2 regions of the Ochrobactrum sp. SFR4 genome follow, and region 2 is predicted to be linked to the other one. Evidence: predicted binding sites of a transcription regulator. Region 2 holds the regulator's gene; the other holds the start of a gene.
What was found. The regulator PhoB, encoded in region 2, activates phosphate uptake and scavenging genes when phosphate is short. The targets are predictions, from matches to a motif close to TGTCATNNANCTGTCAT.
Positions count from the first base shown of each region.

Region 1: the regulator PhoB is predicted to act here: its motif matches at 1,642-1,658, upstream of phnC (phosphonate ABC transporter ATP-binding protein).

Region 1 covers NZ_JAAPBB010000001.1:251,944-256,171, reverse strand. The annotation lists gene phnK (phosphonate C-P lyase system protein PhnK) at 1-215, shown strand, start outside; gene phnL (phosphonate C-P lyase system protein PhnL) at 218-937, shown strand; gene HBA93_RS01080 (LbetaH domain-containing protein) at 934-1,548, shown strand; gene phnC (phosphonate ABC transporter ATP-binding protein) at 1,712-2,566, shown strand; gene phnD (phosphonate ABC transporter substrate-binding protein) at 2,616-3,533, shown strand; gene phnE (phosphonate ABC transporter, permease protein PhnE) at 3,706-4,228, shown strand, end outside.
Region 2 covers NZ_JAAPBB010000005.1:231,974-236,201, forward strand. The annotation lists gene pstA (phosphate ABC transporter permease PstA) at 1-234, shown strand, start outside; gene pstB (phosphate ABC transporter ATP-binding protein PstB) at 300-1,073, shown strand; gene phoU (phosphate signaling complex protein PhoU) at 1,192-1,914, shown strand; gene phoB (phosphate regulon transcriptional regulator PhoB) at 2,038-2,724, shown strand; gene HBA93_RS08640 (cell wall hydrolase) at 3,270-4,220, shown strand.

The DNA.
Region 1 (4,228 bases), on a different contig from region 2:
CGCGTTTGCTTGATTTGTTGCGCGGTCTGGTGGCCGATCTCGGACTGGCAGCGATTGTTGTGACCCATGATCTGGCTGTGGCGCGTCTGCTATCGCATCGTATGATGGTGATGAAAGACGGTCATATTATTGAAGCCGGTCTGACCGACCGCGTGCTGGATGATCCGCAGGCACCTTATACGCAATTGCTCGTTTCCTCGATTTTGCAGGTTTAATCATGACTATGCCCCTTATTGTTTCGGAAGTGGCAAAGAGCTTCACCATGCATTTGCAGGGCGGCGTTAAATTGCCGGTGGTGAATAATGTTTTCTTTGCGCTGAAAGCCGGTGAATGTGCTGTGCTTGGCGGCCCGTCCGGTGCCGGTAAAAGCTCTATCCTGAAAATGGTCTATGGCAATTACGCCGTGGACGAAGGCCAGATCATTCTGCGCCATCACGGCAAGCAGATTGATATTGCCTCGGCAGATCCGCGCACTGTTATGGCTGTACGTCGCGATACGATTGGTTATGTCAGTCAGTTTTTGCGCACTGTGCCGCGTGTCAGTGCTCTGAATGTGGTGGCTGATCCGTTATTTGCCCGTGGGGTTGATCGGGAACAGGCGCAGGATAAAGCCCGTGAATTGCTGGCTATGCTCAACCTGCCGCAGCGTCTGTGGGATCTGCCGCCAGCCACGTTCTCCGGTGGTGAGCAGCAGCGTGTGAATATTGCCCGTGGTTTCATCACGGATCATCCGGTGCTGTTGCTCGATGAACCAACTGCCTCACTCGATGCCAAAAACCGTGAAGTTGTTATGGAATTGATCCGCCGCAAAAAAACAGAAGGCGTGGCGATGCTTGGCATTTTCCATGATGAAGATGTGCGTGAAGCCGTGGCTGACCGTATCATTGACGTAACCGAGTTTGCTCCGGGTTATGTGCGTCAGGGAGCAGATGCATGACCAGATTGTCAGAACAGCCGTTTATCCATCCGGATACGGAAATTTCCGACAGCACATTCGGTTGCTATACGGAAATTGGTACCCGTTGTCGTATTTCTGAAACGGAAATGGGCGACTATTCCTATATTGAGCGCGACGGCATGGTCTGGTGCGCCAAGATCGGTAAATTTGCGAATATTGCAGCCTCTGTGCGTATCAATGCCACCAATCATCCGATGTGGCGCGCAACACTGCATCACTTCACCTATCGCGCCAATGATTACTGGCCGGATGCTGAACAGGAAGCGGATTTTTTTGAATGGCGCCGCGCCCATGAAGTGACCATTGGTCATGATACATGGCTGGGACATGGCGTAACCGTTCTGCCTGGTGTTAAAATCGGCAATGGTGCGGTCATCGGTTCCGGTGCGGTCGTTTCCAAAGATGTCGCGCCTTATACGATTGTTGGCGGCGTGCCTGCCAAACTCATTCGTCAGCGTTTTTCAGATGCGATTGTTGAGCGTCTGGAAGCTCTGGCATGGTGGGACTGGGATCATCAGCGCCTGCGGGATGCACTGGATGATTTCCGTAAACTTGAGATTGAAGCTTTTCTTGAAAAGCATGGCGGCTGATAAGCCAAGCTGCTGAATCCAATAACAGAAAAAAGCCGCCGGAGCTTCCGGCGGCTTTTTTGTCAAAAATCTGATTCAGAATTTTCATACAGATGTAATATAAGTTACATTTTCGTTTCATATCACGCGCCTAATTTCGCATGGAAATTGATAGAGGGCGCTGATGCTTAAACTTCAAAATGTAACCCGTCGTTTTGGCGGTAATACTGCGGTTGCAGATGTAAATCTGGAAATTCCGCAGGGCCAGATGGTGGGTATCATTGGGGCATCGGGCGCGGGAAAATCCACGCTTCTGCGTATGATCAATCGTCTGATTGATACATCTGACGGTTCGATTGTTTTCAAGGATCAGGACGTGTCGCGCCTGCGTGGCTCTGAATTGCGCCGCTGGCGCAGTGATTGTGCAATGATCTTCCAGCAGTTCAATCTGGTGCCACGTCTTGATGTGCTGACCAATGTGCTGCTTGGCCGTCTTAATCAGCGTTCTACTGTGAAAAGTCTGATGGGCATTTTCTCCCGCGAGGAGCGTGCGCAGGCTATCGCCAATATTGAGCGTCTGGATATTGTCAAAACCGCCTTGCAGCCGGCGGGTACGCTTTCCGGTGGTCAGCAGCAACGCGTGGCGATTGCCCGTGCGCTGATGCAGAGCCCGAAAGTTATCCTCGCCGATGAGCCGATTGCCTCGCTGGACCCGCGCAATGCGCAGGTCGTGATGAGCGCCCTGCGCGATATTAATCAGCGCGAAGGCCTGACAGTTATCACTAATCTTCATACGCTGGATACAGCACGCACCTATTGCGACCGGATCATTGGTATGCAGGGCGGGCGCGTTGTGTTCGACGGAACGCCTGCTGATCTGACACAGGCCGCAGCCCGCCGCATTTATGGTGCCGAAGCTGACGATGAAAGCTTCTCGGAAGCCGTGACTTCAACAGCTCTGGAACAGCCTGCACCGGAAGCTCCGGTCAGCCCGCAAGTGGCACGACAGGTCGCAAAACTTGTTGCAGACGCACAATAACATTTAATCCCAACCAAAAAACGATCATCGTTTAACAGGAGAATGGTTCATGACCTTCAAGAAGCTTTTGCTCGGCGCCGTTGCGCTGTCCGCAGTGGCAACCGCAACCGCAGCGCAGGCAGATAAGCCTGAAGTGTTCCGCGTTGGTATTATCGGCGGCGAAAACGAAGCCGACCGTCTGCGTAATTACCAGTGCATTATTGACCAGCTGCCAAAGGCCATCGGTGTTAAGGAAGTTAAACTGTTTCCTGCTGCTGACTATGATGGTGTTATTCAGGGTCTGCTCGGCGGCACACTGGATTATGCAGAGCTTGGCGCTTCCGGCTATGCCAAAATCTATCTGACCAAAGAAGATGCTGTTGAACCGATCCTGACCACTGAACAGACTGACGGTTCGACCGGTTATTATTCGATCATGGTTGCCCGTAAGGACAGCGGCATCAAGACTATTGCCGATATGAAAGGCAAGAAGCTTGGTTTTGCTGATCCGGATTCCACTTCCGGCTACCTCATTCCGGTAACTTCGCTGCCAAAAGATCTGAGCGGCGCGACGGTTAAAGATTACTTCAGCGAAACCGGTTTCGGCGGCGGCCATGAAAATCTGGTTCTGGCTGTAAAAGACGGCAAGTTTGATGCCGGTACAACTTTCGGTTCCGGTGTTGGCAGTTTCGATGAAGGTTACACATCCGGTAACCTGCGCAAGATGGTCGACAAAGGCCTGATCGACATGAAAGACTTCACAGAAGTCTGGAAATCCCCGCTGATCCCGAACGGCCCGATCGTTATCCGCACAGCCATTGATGCTGATCTGAAAGCCAAGTTCAAAACCTATATGATGGATCTGCCAAAGACCGATCCGGAGTGCTTTGCTTCCACAATGGGCGGCGATTTCAAGTCCTATATCGAAGTGAACAAAGATTTCTACCAGCCGGTTATCGACGCACGTAAGTCGCAGATCGGTCAGTAAGATTAAGTTGCGGCCAGTGTCAAAGAATGATGCTGGCCGCATTTTTTTATTCTTTTTAGAGCGTGTTGCGTCTGGTTTTTACTCATTGCGCTCGCTCTAACTCTTTGTTTTGTCGCATTATCGCGGGTGTCAAATGAAGTCATTTGACTGCGAAATGCTCTAGGCGGGCCCGATGACCCATACTGTTTCTAAGCCATCCCTGTCCGGTGAAGCCGCTTTGGTTGAGCAGCACTGGCGGGAGCTGTCCTCCCGACGTCGTACCTATACGCTGCTGATTATCGGTGGTTTGTTTCTGGCGCTCTCCGCATCTTTGTGGTTCGCCAATGAAAGCAATGCCGGTAAATTCTGGGAGCGTCTGCCGCATTTCTTCGACTTTGTCGGTGATATGGTGCCGCGTGACGGCTGGGAAGTCTGGCGGGCTCTGTTTGATCTGCCGTCACCTTATTTCGACGGTAGTCAGAAATATGATTATGAGGCGGGTCGCGTCTATCTGTTCGGCAGCGGTTTTTATATTCCTGAATATTTCTACAAGATGCTGGAGACGCTCAATATTGCCATGATGGCAACATTGATCGGCTTTTTCTTTGGTTTCATCCTGTGTTTCCTTGCGGCTAAAAACCTGACAACCAGCCGTGCACTGCGTTTCTTCGTGCGCCGCTACATGGAAATTCTGCGTGCTTTCCCTGAAATCGTGA
Region 2 (4,228 bases):
GGTGAAACAGCGCCGCTGCTGCTGATCGGTATGGTCGCCTTTGTTGCCAATGCTCCTGTTACCCCTATGGATCCTGCGACTGCGCTGCCGGTACAGATTTTCATGTGGGCTAATGAAGCAGAACGTGCTTTTGTAGAGCGGACATCGGGTGCGATTATTGTGCTCCTCCTGTTCCTCGCTGTGATGAATATTGCCGCAATCATTCTGCGCCGCCGTTTTGAGCGTCGTTGGTAGATTCGAAGGAACCGGCTATGAACCTGATGAATGATTATACGTTAGAAAAAACTCTCGGAGAGAAGATGAACGCCTTGCCAAAAAAAATCAAAATGCGCGGGGACAAGGTCAAAGTTTTCTACGGCGAAAAACAGGCTTTGCACGGCGTTGATCTGGATATTGAAGAAAACAGCGTGACCGCGCTGATCGGACCGTCCGGCTGTGGTAAGTCGACTTTTCTGCGCTCACTCAACCGTATGAATGACACGATTGAAGGTTGCCGCGTTGAAGGGCTGATTACGCTCGATGGCGAGGATATTTACGACCCGAAAATCGACGTGGTGGAACTGCGTGCCCGTGTCGGCATGGTGTTCCAGAAGCCAAATCCGTTTCCGAAATCGATCTATGAGAATGTTTCTTACGGTCCGCGCATTCATGGTCTTGCCCGCAGCCGCGCAGATCTGGATGTCATCGTTGAAAAGAGCCTGCGTGGCGCCAGCCTCTGGGAAGAAGTGAAAGACCGTCTGAATGATGCAGGCACAGGTCTTTCTGGCGGTCAGCAGCAGCGTCTTTGCATTGCCCGCGCCATTGCAGTGAGCCCTGAAGTTATTCTGATGGATGAGCCTTGCTCGGCGCTTGACCCGATTGCAACCGCGAAAGTGGAAGAGCTGATTGACGAGTTGCGCCGTGACTATACGATTGTCATCGTGACCCACTCAATGCAGCAGGCTGCGCGTATTTCGCAGACCACAGCCATGTTCCATCTGGGCAATCTGGTAGAGGTCGGTGACACGGATATGATGTTCACCACGCCGAAAGAAAAACGTACGCAGGACTATATTACCGGCCGTTTCGGCTGATCTGAGCTTACGCGTAAAAACAAACAAGATAGAGCATTTTCTATGAGGCAACATAAGCCGGAAATGCTCTGGAGTTTTACAGACTGCTTTGGCAGTGCCACAGGATAAGGAAATTTCCATGCCGTCACAGCATACGGTTACGTCCTATGATGAAGAACTGAAGTTTCTCGCCCGCAAAATCGCCGAAATGGGCGGTCATGCGGAGCGTATGGTGGAGCAGTCCATCAAGGCGATTGTGACTGCCGATAATGCGCTGGCACAACGGGTCATTTCCGAAGATTTGATCCTCGATGCAGGCGAACGTGAAATTGATGACAAGGCGATTATGATTATCGCCAAGCGTCAGCCGATGGCTGTGGATCTGCGCGAAATTATCGGCGCGATCCGCATCTCAGCGGATCTGGAACGCGTTGGCGATATGGGCAAAAACATTGCCAAGCGTGTTGTTGCCGTTTCGGAAACACGCCAGTCGGTGAAGCTTTATCGCGGTCTGGAAACACTGGCGGAGCTTGCCCGCACCCAGCTTAAAGATGTGCTGGACGCCTATGCAACCCGTTCTGTGACTCAGATCAATATTGTCCGCGACCGCGATGATGAAATTGATGCGATGTACACATCGCTGTTCCGCGAACTTCTGACTTATATGATGGAAGATCCGCGCAATATTACGGCCTGTACGCATCTTCTGTTCTGTGCCAAGAATATTGAGCGTATCGGCGATCATGCCACCAATATTGCCGAGACAGTCTATTATATTGTCACCGGTAATCAGATGCCTCCGGATCGTCCGAAAGATGATCTGAGCCATGACGTCGTTCTCGACGAATTGCATAAAAACTAAGCTGTTCTAACCGGCAGCGGATATGCAGGGCATTCAGCCCTGCCTGTCAGAATAAACGTCATGCATTCCGGCTGTGCCGGAATGCAAATGCTCCCTTATGTCTAAACGAATAGTGGATACGCAATGTCACACACGCCAAGAATAGCGGTTGTTGAAGACGAAGAAGCCATCAGCGAATTGCTTCGCTATAATCTTGAGGCTGAAGGCTATCAGGTCGATACGATCCTGCGTGGCGATGAAGCCGAAATTTATTTACGCGAAAACGTACCTGATCTTCTGGTTCTCGACTGGATGCTGCCTGGTGTTTCCGGCATCGAACTTTGCCGCCGTCTGCGTCAGCGCGCAGAGACAGAACGTCTGCCGATTATCATGCTGACAGCGCGCGGTGAGGAATCCGAGCGTGTGCGTGGTCTGGCCGTTGGCGCGGATGATTATGTCGTCAAACCATTCTCCACACCGGAGTTGCTGGCACGTATCAAGGCGATGTTGCGCCGTGCCAATCCGAGTGTTCTCTCCCATGTGCTGAAAGTCGGCGAGATTGTTCTCGACCGCCAGCAGCACCGTGTTTACCGCAAGGAACGCGAAATCAAACTGGGTCCGACCGAGTTTCGTCTGCTGGAATATTTCATGATGGCACCGGGGCGCGTTTTCTCGCGTACGCAATTGTTGGATGGTATCTGGGGGCGGGATATTTACGTTGATGACCGCACGGTGGATGTGCATATCGGCCGTCTGCGCAAGGCGATCAATACCGGTCGTGAAACCGATCCGATTCGCACCGTTCGCGGTGCCGGCTATGCTTTTGGCTGATAACCGGCCGATATTTGTGAAAAATAATGAGCCGGTGTGAAGAAAATTCACGCCGGTTTTTATTTTTGTGATTCTGCGAAAAGCCGTATCTGTAAAGACTATAGTGCCATAAACGCAAAGTGATTTCACGAAATATCAGCCATTTGTAACACGCTGTAATGAATTATGACTAACGTAATCGGGCAGTCAATTGCATGATGCGCCCGTGCCTGAGGTGCTATCAGGTTGTGAAATAAGGCAATATCGCACCAGAATTGCTGCAGAGCATGATCTGGTAAGCTGCTTCATTTTACAGTGTTTAGTGAAGTCTTTACGTAATCTTGCGTATTTTAGTAATCGCTCAAAAGAATGCGTTAACAAGTCGTTAACTAATGAAGCGCATTTTCTTGGGGTAAATTTTAACCGGTTGTCGCTAACCGGAACACGAATATAAATCGGGCCTTGTGCCTTTATTTAGCCCTAATAGCCTCCGATTTTCCCGGGGCTCGCGCACAGGATTTCTGTGCGACCCGGGTGTACGGGAAATTATTGATAAGGATGAACCGTTGAAACGCTCTTATTTAGCGAAAACACTGTTTATCGGTGCTCTGGTTGCCACGCCGTTTATCCTTGCTGGCTGCACCACGACTTCGACCGGTTCAAAATCTGCTAAGGCTGCACAGTCTGCCAAGGAATCCGGTGTGACTGTCCGCAATGGCAAAAAGACCTACACTTACACCTCCAGAGACCGCGAATGCCTTGAGCGCGCAATGTTCTTTGAATCTGCCCGCTCCAGCCGTGATGGTCTTGTTGCAGTCGGCACAGTGGTGATGAATCGCCTGGTCTCGGAAAAATATCCTGAAACCATTTGTGGTGTTGTCGGACAGAAAAACCAGTTTGCACCGGGCGTTATGACCCGTGCCATGAATTCCAAAGCTTTGCCGGATGTAAAAGAAGCGGCAGATTCAGTGCTGAAGGGTGAACGCCATCCGAAGCTGAAGAATGCAATGTTCTTCCATACTGCCGGTCTGAAATTCCCGTATAAAAATATGCATTATGTGCTGGTTGCCGGCGGCAATTCTTTCTACGAAAAGCGCCGCAGAGACGGAACGCTGGAATCGCCGCTGCCTGAAACCCCGTATAATCTGGCGGCTGCCTATGAGCCAAGAAACCAGTCCATGCCGGACAGCATCTATGATGTGACGGATACGGCTAAGGCCGGTAAAGGTGACCGTCTGCCTGTCGTTGCTCCGGTGATGGTGGCATCTGCCGGACAGACCGCGCAGGATGTTCAGGCTGCACAACCGGCTGCAGCGGAAGCACCGATGCAGCTTGCCTATCATGCACCGGCTGTAAACACACCGGTTCCGGCGCAGCTTCCGTTTGAAACCAAGCCGGTTGCAGCCTCTGCAACGCAGAATGCTTTTGCAGCAGGTGCGGAAGATATGAACAAGCAGAAAGTTGATGCGATCGGTGCATTGCTGCTGACACAGGATCGTCCGGAACCTGCAAGCTGATCCCGCAT